DNA from 3 places in the Solibacillus sp. FSL W8-0474 genome. Region 2 is predicted to be linked to each of the others. Evidence: riboswitches for the same ligand, from Rfam matches in the RefSeq annotation. Region 2 holds a riboswitch; each other region holds the start of a gene.
The links. A riboswitch is a leader RNA that binds a small molecule or an ion and turns the genes downstream of it on or off. The one in region 2 is predicted to bind thiamine pyrophosphate.

Region 1: it holds a riboswitch for thiamine pyrophosphate, as region 2 does, so the genes downstream of both, thiD (bifunctional hydroxymethylpyrimidine kinase/phosphomethylpyrimidine kinase) here and thiM (hydroxyethylthiazole kinase) in region 2, are expected to answer to the same signal.
Region 3: it holds a riboswitch for thiamine pyrophosphate, as region 2 does, so the genes downstream of both, tenA (thiaminase II) here and thiM (hydroxyethylthiazole kinase) in region 2, are expected to answer to the same signal.

Annotation. Positions count from the first base shown of each region.
Region 1 covers NZ_JBBOQJ010000001.1:2,708,752-2,713,041, forward strand. The annotation lists gene NYE67_RS13645 (bifunctional 2',3'-cyclic-nucleotide 2'-phosphodiesterase/3'-nucleotidase) at 1-914, opposite strand, end outside; gene thiD (bifunctional hydroxymethylpyrimidine kinase/phosphomethylpyrimidine kinase) at 1,093-1,905, opposite strand; TPP riboswitch at 1,994-2,092, opposite strand; gene NYE67_RS13655 (glycoside hydrolase family 18 protein) at 2,261-3,550, opposite strand; gene NYE67_RS13660 (cell wall hydrolase) at 3,721-4,161, shown strand; gene NYE67_RS13665 (hypothetical protein) at 4,236-4,290, opposite strand, start outside.
Region 2 covers NZ_JBBOQJ010000001.1:3,537,295-3,541,584, reverse strand. The annotation lists gene NYE67_RS18005 (GerAB/ArcD/ProY family transporter) at 1-478, opposite strand, end outside; gene NYE67_RS18000 (spore germination protein) at 478-1,986, opposite strand; TPP riboswitch at 2,169-2,268, shown strand; gene thiM (hydroxyethylthiazole kinase) at 2,412-3,254, shown strand; gene NYE67_RS17990 (MTH1187 family thiamine-binding protein) at 3,251-3,550, shown strand; gene NYE67_RS17985 (thiamine phosphate synthase) at 3,552-4,259, shown strand.
Region 3 covers NZ_JBBOQJ010000001.1:1,825,070-1,829,359, forward strand. The annotation lists gene NYE67_RS08920 (efflux RND transporter permease subunit) at 1-749, shown strand, start outside; gene NYE67_RS08925 (M14 family zinc carboxypeptidase) at 850-2,025, shown strand; TPP riboswitch at 2,093-2,191, shown strand; TPP riboswitch at 2,245-2,343, shown strand; gene tenA (thiaminase II) at 2,416-3,108, shown strand; gene NYE67_RS08935 (thiamine phosphate synthase) at 3,121-3,729, shown strand; gene thiO (glycine oxidase ThiO) at 3,713-4,290, shown strand, end outside.

The DNA of each region.
Region 1 (4,290 bases), 830 kb from region 2:
GCATTTCGTACATTCGCATTAACATACGGGAATGGTGCATCATCTGTTACTTCATCAATAAATTCTAAACCGTAATTAAATTCATGATTGCCATAAGTCGCTGCATCATAATCTAGCGCAATCATTGATGCAATAGAAGGATGGACTTCTCCTTCTTTTAATTTTTTCACGGATTGAATGTAAGAGCCAAGAGGCGTTCCTTGAATGGCATCTCCATTATCAAATAATACCGTATTCGGGTTTTCCTCACGGGCTTTTTCGATGAGCAGCGCAGTTTTTGCCAAGCCTAAACTATTCGTTGGCGCATCTTTATAATAATCATAGTTCATAATATTAGTATGAATATCCGTCGTACCTAAAATGCGCAATGCCACGGTCGTATTTGCTTCAACTGGGTTATATTCCGCTAAAAACCGCTGCAGAATCTTTTGCATTTGCATTTTCGTGACAAACTCATTCGGTTTGATCGTCCCGTCTTCATAGCCTGTTAATAAGCCTAACTCTACTGCCTTTGCCATCTCTTGACGATTCCCAGATCCAATTTTATTCGCATCTTTAAATTGATTTAATACATTTTCGGAATATTGTTTTTCATCCTGTATACCCCTAGCTGCAATAAGGAAGGCATGTGTGCGTGTCAATTTTTCATTTGGTGCAAATTGTGTCGGTGTTTTACCTTTAATTAACTTTAGTTCCACAGCCTTTTCAATATATGGCTTCAGTGAATCGGGTACGTCCTTAAATTTAACGGATTGTCCAGAACCTACTTCTACCCCTAATGCATCAATGACTGCCTTCACAAAATCTCCGCGTGTCATTTCTTCATTGTTGGAAGTAGATGCCGCTGATACCCCAGCCATTCCACTAGTTAAAAGTGTTAATGTAAGGGCCGAAGCAGAAAGTTTTTTCCACATTTTTTTCACTCCTATTATCTAAATTGTTCAACAAGTCCATCATACTAAATTGCCAGAATAGTAGAAAAGAGCAAATTGATACATTACTATATCTAGGCAAGTAGTACTTTTTGAGAGTTAAAAAAATGCCACAAGCTATTCACTTCAAGAAACGGGTACAATTTACTCAATAAATTAATTAAATTACTTGCACATCGAAAATTCCTCGGTGCTCCTGGTAGGCAAAATGGTTTGTAGGACCAAATCCATGACCAATATTCAGTGGGTAACGAATTGCTAATTGGACAAACTTTTTTGCTTCAATGATCGCTGTTTTTAATGGCTTCCCCTTCGCAATTTCTGCAGTAATTGCTGCTGAAAATGTACATCCTGTTCCATGTGTATGAATTGTTTTCAGTCTTTCTGTTTTCATTTTAAAAGGCTTTTCCCCTCGAATAAACACCGTGTCAATCGCATGCTTACCCGCTAAATGACCACCTTTTATCACTACACATTGCATACCTAAATTTAATAAATATTCCCCTGCAAGCTCTATTTCCTCCTCGGTTTTGATCGTTAGCCCGGTCAATACTTCTGCTTCGGGTATATTCGGTGTACAAACCGTAGCAACCGGAAGTAGTTTTTCCTTTAAAGCTATTGTTGCTTGCTCTTTCAGTAAGCTAGCACCGCCTTTTGCAATCATTACTGGATCTACAATAAGTGGTATTTCTTTAGATTCCAATACCGAGACAATTGTTTCTACGATCTCTGCATTAAACAGCATACCTGTTTTAACAGCTTTTAAATCAAAATCATCGATTACTGCATTTAATTGATCCTTTACAAAATCAGCAGTAGCAGGATAGATTCCATGCACCCCTTTTGTATTTTGAGCCGTTAAAGCTGTAATCACTGATGTACCGAATACTCGAAGCTCTTGAAAGGTTTTTAAATCAGCTTGGATGCCAGCCCCGCCCCCACTATCGGATCCTGCTATAGTACATGCAATCATTTTTACCACTCCTAATAAAAATATTATTAAGTGACACTGCAAAAGAAAGACCCCACGTAAAATACGCGGGGTCTTAGTAAGTACATATGTATAATTGTACTTTGCTCCCTACGTCCGTATTAACGGTCAGGTTCTAAGGGTCAGGTTTTAACCTTCTCAACACAAATGTGTCCCCCTGCAAATGCATTTAATTACGTCGAGTGTATCAGAATAAAATTTACATAGCAAGTAAATGGTAAATTTTCAGATTCATAATATACTTTCTAATGCGAAGTACAATTGTAAATTGCCACATCACTTATAAAAACTCAGATGAGCTATAAGCATTTCATCTGAGTTTTTATTTATTCCTATTTTATTTCTTAACGACATTAAAGTTTGAACCGATAAGTTGCCAGTTTTGGGGGAAAGGTAAACCAAGTTTCCAGTAACCGACACCCCGTAAATTCAGTCTTTTTACTAGATTAAATTTTGCCTGAATGGAACGTGCATCTTCAAACCATACAATATGTGAACGTCCTTGCTCATCATAATAGTTAAAGTAAGGTGCCTGTGCGGTATAGTCATATTGAATGGCTGCATTATAACGTTTGGCTATTTCAATTGCACGCTGTGGACTTAATGCTTCTGCATATTCTCCCCCTTGCACAAAAGGTAACGTCCAATCATACCCATACAAATTTTGCCCAAGTAAAATTTTATTTGCCGGAATTTCCGTTAAAGCATATTGAACTACTTGTTCAACTTGAGGGAGCGGGGAGACAGCCAGAGGAGGTCCTGCTGAATACCCCCACTCATATGTCATTAGCATAACAAAATCTACTATTTCCCCATGAGCTCTATAATCATGACCGACCGTCCATTCACCTGGCTGATTCGCACTCGATTTTGGCGCCAGTGCTGTGGAAACTGTATAACCTTCAGCATGCATACGCTCTACCGCGCTTCTCAAGAAATTATTATAGGCTTCCCTTTGGTCACCTGGTATTCTCTCAAAATCAAAATGGATATCCGAAACATTCCCAATTCTTTTTGCTTCTGCAATAATATTGTCAAAAAGTAAGTTTTGTACTGCTTTACTTTGAAAAATATCACGTGCTAGCTCACTACTGAACTGATAATCTTCTAAATTCGTTATCGCCATTGCAATACTCGCATTATTTTCTGCCGCCAAACTAGGTAATGGTTCAATTACTGGTGCCTTTAATGAACCATCCCGTCCTGCTTCATAGCTGAATAGGGCTAAATACGTTAAATAGGGACTCGTTTCACGAACTTGATTTACTAGTAGCTCACTTACTTCGTCGCCTCTTGGTTCAACATAAGCAAAAATTTCAGCAGATGTTTTCGCAGCGGGTGGAATATATAAACGTGTTCCTATCATTAATAACGCGTTAGGAGATAAACCATTTACTTGTGCAAGTGTCAAATAATTCACGTTAAAACGTTGTCCTATTGACCATAAGCTATCCCCTGGTTGAACAATATAATATTGACCATTTACTGGAACCACAAGCGCTTGCCCTACAACTAAGCGATTAGGCTCAGGAATTTGATTGGCATCTACAATATTCTGTATCGTCGTTCCATAAGCTTGCGCAATTCCCCATAGCGATTCTCCTGGCTGTACAACATGAATTTGAATTGTCGGTCCTCCTTTTTCTATATACTAATTTATGAACTTAATGCTCTATTAATGCGAGAGAAAAAGTCATAAATGAATAAGAGCACTTTTTGAAATAATTTTTATACAAAACTAATTAAGATATGCGCAACGTAGCAAACTTTTTCATACTATAAATGTGAGGTGAAAAAATGCCAAGAGTTAAGTACCGCGATGCAGATGTCGATTTGATGGCAAGAATGATGCGAGCTGAGGCTGAAGGTGAAGGCAAGCAAGGGATGTTATATGTTGGGAATGTAATTGTAAATCGAGTTGTTGCGGATTGTTTAGACTTTAGAGACGTCAGAACAGTAGAGCAGGTTATTTTTCAAGTTCAGGGAAATAACTATTCTTTTGAAGCAGTTCAAAAAGGAAATATGTTTTATCAGCGCGCAAGACCTACTGAACAACGTTTGGCAAGGCAAACATTAGATTTTTGGAGAGACCATCCAGCAAAATATGCCCTCTGGTATTTTAATCCTTCAGGGGAATGTCCTCCTACATGGTATGGGCAACCATTTACAGGGCAATTTAAACAACATTGTTTTTACGAGCCTGTAGCCGGAACATGTGAAAGTGTATATATGGGATAGTTTTACCTTTCTCCATATTATTAAAGAGCCTTTAATTAAGGCTCTTTTTTATTTGAAAAGAAAATCAAGATTAACTATTTTTTGTTGGACTGCTGATTTTTGTCATGATTTGTTTTATTGTTTTTATTT
Region 2 (4,290 bases):
ACCCGCCGACAACAAAAGGGAAAAAGAGAATGTTTAATTTGAAAATGGCCACCCTCGAGCCAGATACTGCATATATAACGACAAGGATAAACGCTAAACAGACAACTTCCAATGGGGTACGATCAAAAAAGTACTCCTGAGACAAGGTAGCCATTTCCCTCATTTGAAACGAAGAGATAATAATATATTGAAAAACAAAAATAAAGCATAGTATGACTGCCACTGGCTTTGATACTAAATAGGAGGCAAAAGAGAAAAAGGGTTCATTTGGGAAGGATACCGCTATTTTTGCTAAAATCCATCCTAAAAGAAGCGCGATCAACCCTCCAAATAAAATTGCTATCCAGCCATCCGATGATACAGTATGTTCGGTTATATACCGAGGCAAAAATAGAATTGTAATACTAATCGTATTCGAAGCAACAGCAAACATAATGTCTTTATCTTGAATCGATTCATTGTTTTTATAAAGTTTCATTACTTCACTGATCCTCCGTCTTTCTTTTTCCTATTCGATTTCAGGAATGGCTGAAATGAGCGTTTTGACAATACTGTAATCGGAGCCCTTACGACAATATTTTCAAGGGTCCATAAGTTGCCTGGAGAAAATGATTGTGTATATGGAATACCAATACTTTTTAAGTTGGCAAGATGAACATAAATCATAATAAACACTAAAATAATTCCGTATAGTCCTAAAATTGCGGCAGCAAATATAGTAGCGAGACGAACTATTCGCAAGCCAATCGCAAAGCTGTAATTGGGTATTGTGAATGCACAAATGGCTGTTAGAGAAATAACTATAACCATGATGGGAGTTACAATCCCCGCCATAACGGCAAGTTGACCAATAACTATACCGCCTACAATCCCAATTGTCTGACTGATTTTATAGGGGAGTCTTGTTCCAGCCTCCTGCAATACTTCATAAAAAAAGACGAGGATTAAAGCTTCAATTAAGGACGGAAATGGAATCCCTTCCCTAGCGGCAGTTATCGTAAATAATAGCTGAGCCGGAATTAATTCTGGATGGTATGAAATTAATGCAACATATAGGGCTGGTAAAAATATAGTCATGTAGAAAGAGAATAAGCGCAATAATCGTAGTAATGAACTTATTAACCAACGTTGGTTATAGTCTTCTATTGACTTTAATGAATCCCCGAAAGTGATAGGCATTAAGAGAGCAAAGGGTGACCCTTCAACAATAATGGCTATTTTACCTCTCAATATATTGAAAGCCACCCTATCCGGTCTTTCTGTATCTAAAATTTGTGGAAAGGGTGACAGAAGATTATCTTCAATCCACTGTTCAATAAATCCAGAATCCGGTGCGAAATCAATATCAATTGTTTTAACGCGACGCAAAACTTCCTGTAAAAGGTCTTCTCTTACAATCCCATCAATATAACAAATGGCAATTTTCTGGTTGGAATGTGTGCCAACTTCCATCATATCGACTCGAAGATTGGGGTCTTTGATTTCCTGGCGAATGAGCGAGAGGTTAATTTTAAAATTCTCTATAAACCCTACTCTGGACCCTCGAATAACGGATTCAGATTGCGGCTCCTCAAGGGCACGATATTCCATTCCGCTCGTTCCGATAAGTGCGGCTTCACTTACACCTTCCAGTAAGAAAACTGTATCGCCGGCTAAAAGCGTTTTAATTACCTGCTTCATTTCCTTTGATCTGTTGATCTCAGCAATGGCAATTATTTCTTCATAGACATGATCAAACAAATTCGAGTGAATATGTTTTCTGTTTAATTCAAGAATTTTTAATATATTTTTATTTAATAAATCCTCGTTTATAAGCCCTTTTATATAAATTAAAGCAAAAGGATGGTTCAACCGGCCAATTCTGCTTTTTCGGATAATAAGATCTGCAGAATTTCCAAGTATTTTTTTTATTACTGCAATATTTTCATCTAATTGGCCATCGAGATATTGGCGACTATTGTTTTTTTCATTTGAAGATTGGACCATTTTCTTAACTCCTGTTCAAATGATGTAATAAGTTTATTGTTTTATTTTTTCCAAATAATATGCAATTCATACTTTAATTCGATGTATTATTGAACCTTTATAACGTTGGTATAGAGGCACGTAAATGTATGAATTTGACATTCGACATACCTGTTGATAGTATGGAGGAACAAACAAAATAGCATATATTGCGGGGGGACTCTTTTGAGTTGAGAAGGTTAAAACCTGACTCTTTGAACCTGTCAGTTAAAACTGGCGTAGGGAAGCGATTCATTATATTTATAAGCAATAATTTGAATTGTGCTTTCCCATTTATTTAGGGAGAGCACTTTTTTGTTTTTTATGCTAAGTGAATTTCTACCTGTAAGACCCGTCTTGTGAATCTATTCGTTCATATGAAGAATGATTATAGAAAGGTGATGGAAATGGCTACTAAGCAGGAGATACAAAATGAAATTATCCAGGCTGTAGAAACAGTAAAAAAGGCGAATCCGATGGCAGGTTCCATTACAAACACTGTCACGATTAATTTCGTTGCAAATGCACAGCTTGCTGTTGGAGGTTCTGCCGCTATGGTGTATTTACCGGATGAAGCAGAATTTATGGCTAAAGCGGGGGGAGCAACCTATATAAATGTGGGTACGCTATTACCTATTTATCAAGAGACATTACCTCATGTAGCAAAGGTATTGCATGAAACAGGAAAACCATGGGTGTTGGACCCTGTCGCTGTAGGCATTGGTTCACTAAGGACAGAGCTACTACAGGAATTTAAGGCATTTAAACCGACCATTATTAGAGGAAATGCATCAGAAATTATAGCATTGGCAGGTTTATGGGCATTAGATGGAGGAGCAGAGGAATCAAGGGTACGAGGTGTGGATGCTACAGATTCTGTACACGAGGCTAAAAGAGCAGCGATTGCTCTTGCAAAGTGGACGGGTGGTGCGGTTGCTGTATCAGGAGAAACGGATTTAATAACAGACGGCTCTATTATAGCTATCTCTTATGGGGGCTCTCATTTTATGGAGAGAATTACGGGGGCAGGCTGCTCGTTAGGTGGAGTTGCCGCTGTGTATGCAACAGCAACTACTCCGTTTATTGCAGCCATTACTGCTAGTGCAGTATACAATGTAGCTGGAAAACGCGCTGAGTTAAAAGTAGATGGTCCAGGAAGTTTCCAAGCGCAGTTTTTGGATGAATTATATAAAGCAACAGCAGAAGAAATTGCAAACAACTCATTTGATTTGGAGGAGATTAATTTATGAATACATTAGTAGCAGTAGCAATTGCGCCTTTTGGTGTAGGGAATGAATTGGGACAGGAAATCGCCGAGGTTGTGAAAGTCATTCGAGATTCGGGGTTACCGAGTCGAACTACATCAATGTTTACAGAAATTGAGGGAGAATGGGATGAAGTGATGAAAGTAGTAAAAGAAGCGACTTTTATACTTGCAGAAAAAGGAATTCGAACAGAAGTGGTGTTAAAAGCTGATATCCGTCCGGGATATACGAATACGATCAATACAAAAATAGATAAAATAAATGATATTTTAGGAGGGTAATATGGGTAATATCAAAAAGCTTGATATTTCAGCCTATTTAGTTATAGGTCCTGAAAATACAAAAGGCCGTCCAGTCGCAACGATTATTAAAGAGGCAGTAAGTGCGGGCTTTACTTGCATCCAAATACGTTCCAAAGTTGCTTCTGCAAGAGAATTGATTCAATTAACACGTCAAGCAGCAGAGGTCATTGAAGAAGCTGGAAAATCCGATGAGGTTGCACTCCTAGTAAATGACCGTCTTGATGTTGTTTTAGCGGCTAGATCACAAGGGATTAAAGTAGATGGCATTCATGTAGGACAAACAGATATCCCAGTGAGCGTTTGTCGCGAATATTTAGGGGAAGACCTCATTATCGGTTTATCTGCTCGAGCTGATCAATTATTTGACTATATTAAAACAGAGGATGTCTCTCAACTTGATTATTTTGGCGTAGGACCGTTGCATGAGACCTCAACAAAACCTGATTGCGGAATTGGGGAAGACGGAAAAGTGATTACGAGAAGTATTGCTGATATTACGAAAGTTGCTGAGCTTAGTTCGATTCCCGTAGTCGTAGGCGGGGGTGTAAAACTCGCGGATATTCCTACCTTAGCAAAAACTGGTGTAGACGGTTTCTTTGTCGTTTCAGCTGTAACGGAGGCTGAAAATCCAAAGCAAGCAGCAACAAATTTAGTGAACGCCTGGAATAATTATAAGTCTGTTAATTAAAACTTTTAAATTGAAACCCCATTACCTCAAG
Region 3 (4,290 bases), 1.7 Mb from region 2:
CAGGTCAATCGATGACTATCGGAGACATTGTAGAGCTTGAAGAAGGTACGACTTTAAATTCTTTATCTCGTCAAAAAGGTGAATACTTTGCGACAGTATCTGCAACAATTACTGACAAAGATATTTCAAAAGCAACATCTGCAGCGGATGAAAAAATTGCTGATTTAGAGCTACCTAAAGGTGTTACGACTGGTGTAGGTGGTGTTGCAGCTGATATGACTGAAACATTCACTCAGTTAGGTGTAGCGATGATTGCAGCGATTGCAATTGTATACTTCATCTTAGTTGTTACATTTGGTGAAGGTTTGGCACCATTTGCGATTTTATTCTCATTACCATTTACTGTAATCGGTTCTTGGATTGGATTATTCGCGACAGGTCAAACGATTTCTGTATCAGTTATGATGGGACTACTGATGTTAATCGGTATCGTTGTCACGAACGCAATCGTACTTGTAGACCGTATTATCCGTATGGAACATGAAGGTATGAATATGCGTGAAGCAATATTGGAAGCCGGGGCAACACGTTTACGACCAATTTTAATGACCGCGATTGCAACAATTGGTGCGATGTTACCAATGGCATTCGGTGGTGCTGGTGGCGGACTAATATCTCAGGACTTAGCCGTAACAGTAATTGGTGGTTTATTATCATCAACAGTACTAACTTTAATCATCGTTCCGATTGTATATGAAGTATTATCAAGAATGCTGAAGAAAAATCGTAAAGATGTAAAAGACAATTAATATGGGCGGCCTGTAGGAATAATATTCTTACAGGCCGTTTTTTATTGTACAGTTAAGGGTATAGAAGTTAAGTTTTATACACCTAAGTGGGAGGAATTTCATGGGAAAAATATTGCTTTTTAGTTTAATATTTTTTGCAGCAGCCATTATTAATCCAATGACTACAAATGCTGCTACAGAAAAGGTTGACCTTGGAAAATATCCGGTACAAGTGATTGCAAAAAAGAATATAGAATTGAAAGATAAAAATGGGGCTGTTATAAAAAAAGTAGCAAAAGGTGAGAAGCTTTTATTAACCGGGATACATGGTAAGCAAGGTATCGTAAAAAATTCGTCTAAAACCACTTTTCTTACTTTAACCGATGTCCACTATGACCAATTAGTCGACGGTTCGAAAGTTTTAACATTTGATGAGGTAGCCTCAAAGTTAAAGCTAATATCACAAATGTATCCTTCAATTACGAATTTACAGGAAATCGGACAATCAGTTGAAGGGCGTTCTCTCTATTCCATAAAGCTCGGAACTGGTAAAAAGGAAGTTTTATTCGATGCAGCTTTCCATGGTCGGGAACATATGACGACCAATGTGCTGATGGAAATGATTGATACATATTTAAAGGCTTACTTGAATGGTACGAAGATAGAAAAATATGATGTAAAAACGATATTAAGTGAGGTAAGTATTGTGTTTGTACCAATGGTTAACCCAGATGGTGTAACACTTTCACAAGGTGGAAAAGTGAAAACACCTATGGCCAAGTTAAGAGCGATGAATGGGAGCTCCAATTTTAATCGTTGGAAAGCAAATATAAATGGTGTCGATTTAAATCGTCAATTCAATGTGAACTGGCAATTAATAAAAATGACAAAGCCTTCGTTTAAAGAATATAAAGGTAAGGCGCCGAATACAGAGCCTGAAGCACTTGCAATGAAAAGACTGATTGATCGCGGCAATCATTTAGCCTATGTATCCTATCATTCTTCCGGTCAAATTATATATTGGAGTCGAGCGAAGACCGAATTTGCTCGTACTAAAAAGCTAGTAAAGGGAGTTTCCTCAATTACAGGCTATAAAATGATGCCCGTAACAACAAAAAACGAACCAATCGCAGCTTCTGAGGACTACTTCACAAAAGTTAAAGACCGACCTGCGATGACGGTTGAAATTGCACCATATGCCGGTGAAGCCTCGGTGCCACTAAAACGCTGGAACAATGTTTGGAAGCAAAATAAAACTGTCGGACTTTACGTAGCGAATGAAGCGAGAAAATGGTAGGCAGTAGGAAAAAATTTAAATTACCGTTGCATTTATTCAGAATTATCAGTAGACTAGTAGTAATTAAATGAATTTGCAGGGGGACACGTAAGTGTTGAGAAGGTAAAACCTGACCCTTAGAACCTGTTCCGTTAACACGGGCGTAGGGAGCAAAATGTACAAGCTAATAATCGTACGTGGCGCTCTCCATCTTTTTGGAGAGCTTTTCTTTTGCAAATTTTTTAATTGCGGGGGGACACAATTGTGTTGAGAAGGTTAAAACCTGACCCTTAGAACCTGACAGTTAATACTGGCGTAGGGAGCAATAAGTGCGTACATATGCACTTTTTTAGGCATCTCTACTTTTTGTAGAGGTGCCTTTTTTGCTTACGCCTCCAAGGAGGAAATAGGATGGATTTTTGTAAAGAAGTAAGAAAGCAAACGGAATATTATTGGGAGGCCAGTTTGAAGCATCCATTTGTACAAGGTATTGCTGATGGAACATTGGAGCTGGAAAAGTTTAAATTTTATATGCTGCAGGACGCCTATTATTTAAAGCATTATATGAAACTACTTGCAATGCTGGCGGCAAAAGTTAATGAAGATGAAGATGTAGCTTATTTCCTGGAAACCGCGAACTTTATACGGGAAGCAGAGTTAGAACTACACCGTTCGACTTTCAAAGAGTTGCACGTTACACCTGAAGAAATCAGAAATTTCCAACCAGCACCTGCAGCGTACAATTATGTTAGTCATATGTATCAAGCATTTTATACAGGGTCGATTGCCGACGCATACGCTGCGATACTACCTTGTCCGTGGTTATATCAGGAAATCGGGGCCGCATTAAGAAAAGCAACACCGGGTGTTAAGTTGTATCAACAGTGGATTGATTTATATGCTTCAGCTGAGATGGAAGAGACCATTGAAAAGCAAAAGGCGATGATGAATCGTTTTGCACAGATGCCAGGAAATGATGAACGTGAATTGACAGCCCATTTCAAGCGCAGTTGCTATTATGAATGGCAGTTTTGGGAAATGTCCTGGACTTGTCAGGATTGGCAACAGGAAGTGTATATGAATGAGCATGCTACGATTTTATAAGGGCATAGTTGTATGAAGTTAATGGCAGTAACAGATGATTGTCAGCCGATTTTAGCATTAGCGCAAAAAATTATTCAGATACAGCAAAGTGTGGATTATATACAAATACGTGAAAAGACAAAAACAATAAAAGAAGTGATAACTCTACTTGAATATTTGGATGCAGGAGAGGTTCCAAAAGAGAAAATAATCATAAATAGTCTTGTGGATATGGCCTTGTATAGCGATATTCCCACAGTACATTTACCCGAAATAGGGTTTTCTGTACAACAGGTGAAAGAGAAATTTCAGCATCTCAATATAGGGAAATCGGTTCATGATTATACAGGCGCAATGGAGGCAGAGCGGCAAGGGGCTGATTATGTTCTTTATGGACATTGCTTTGAAACAAACAGCAAAAAAGGAAAGGTTCCAAACGGTCTTTCACCTATCAATGAAATGAAAAAGAACTTAAAAATTCCCGTCTTCACGATTGGGGGAATTCATGTAGATCGAGTCCTGGCACTCCATGATGTAAATGCAGATGGGATTGCGGTTATGTCCGGGATTTTTTCGGCAACGCATCCGTTTGCAGCAGCGAACCAATACAGGGAGGCCATTAAAGATGCAAACAAGCTATGACGTAGTCGTAATTGGCGGAGGAATTATTGGAAGTGCAATTGCTTATTATTTAGCAAAGAATCAAGTTGAGGTGGCCGTGCTTGAGGAAAGTCGAATTGGACTAAAAGCGACAAGTGCAGCGGCGGGTATGCTTGGAGCACATTCGGAATATGAGGGCGATGGAAAGGACTTCTTCACTTTTGCGAGATACAGTCAGGCGCTCTATACGGAGTTAAAGGATGAACTATACGGTCTAAGTGGCATTGACATTGGCTGCAAAAAGGGAGGGATTTTAAAGCTGGCCTTTTCTGAACGTGACAAGAAAGCATTAAGGGCAATACTCACACTGCCCACTGTGAAATGGCTTGAGGCAAATGAAGTAAGAAATCTAGAACCCGATGTTTCCCCGTATATAATAGGGGCTGCCTATATTGAAGAGGATATTAGTGTAATGCCGTATCGTGTATGCCAGGCTTTTCTTAAAGGGGCACAAGTTTACGGTGCATCCATTTTTGAGCATACAAAGGTGTTAAAGGTTCAAAAGCAGCTGGATACTTTTCAAATAGATACAACACTAGGAAT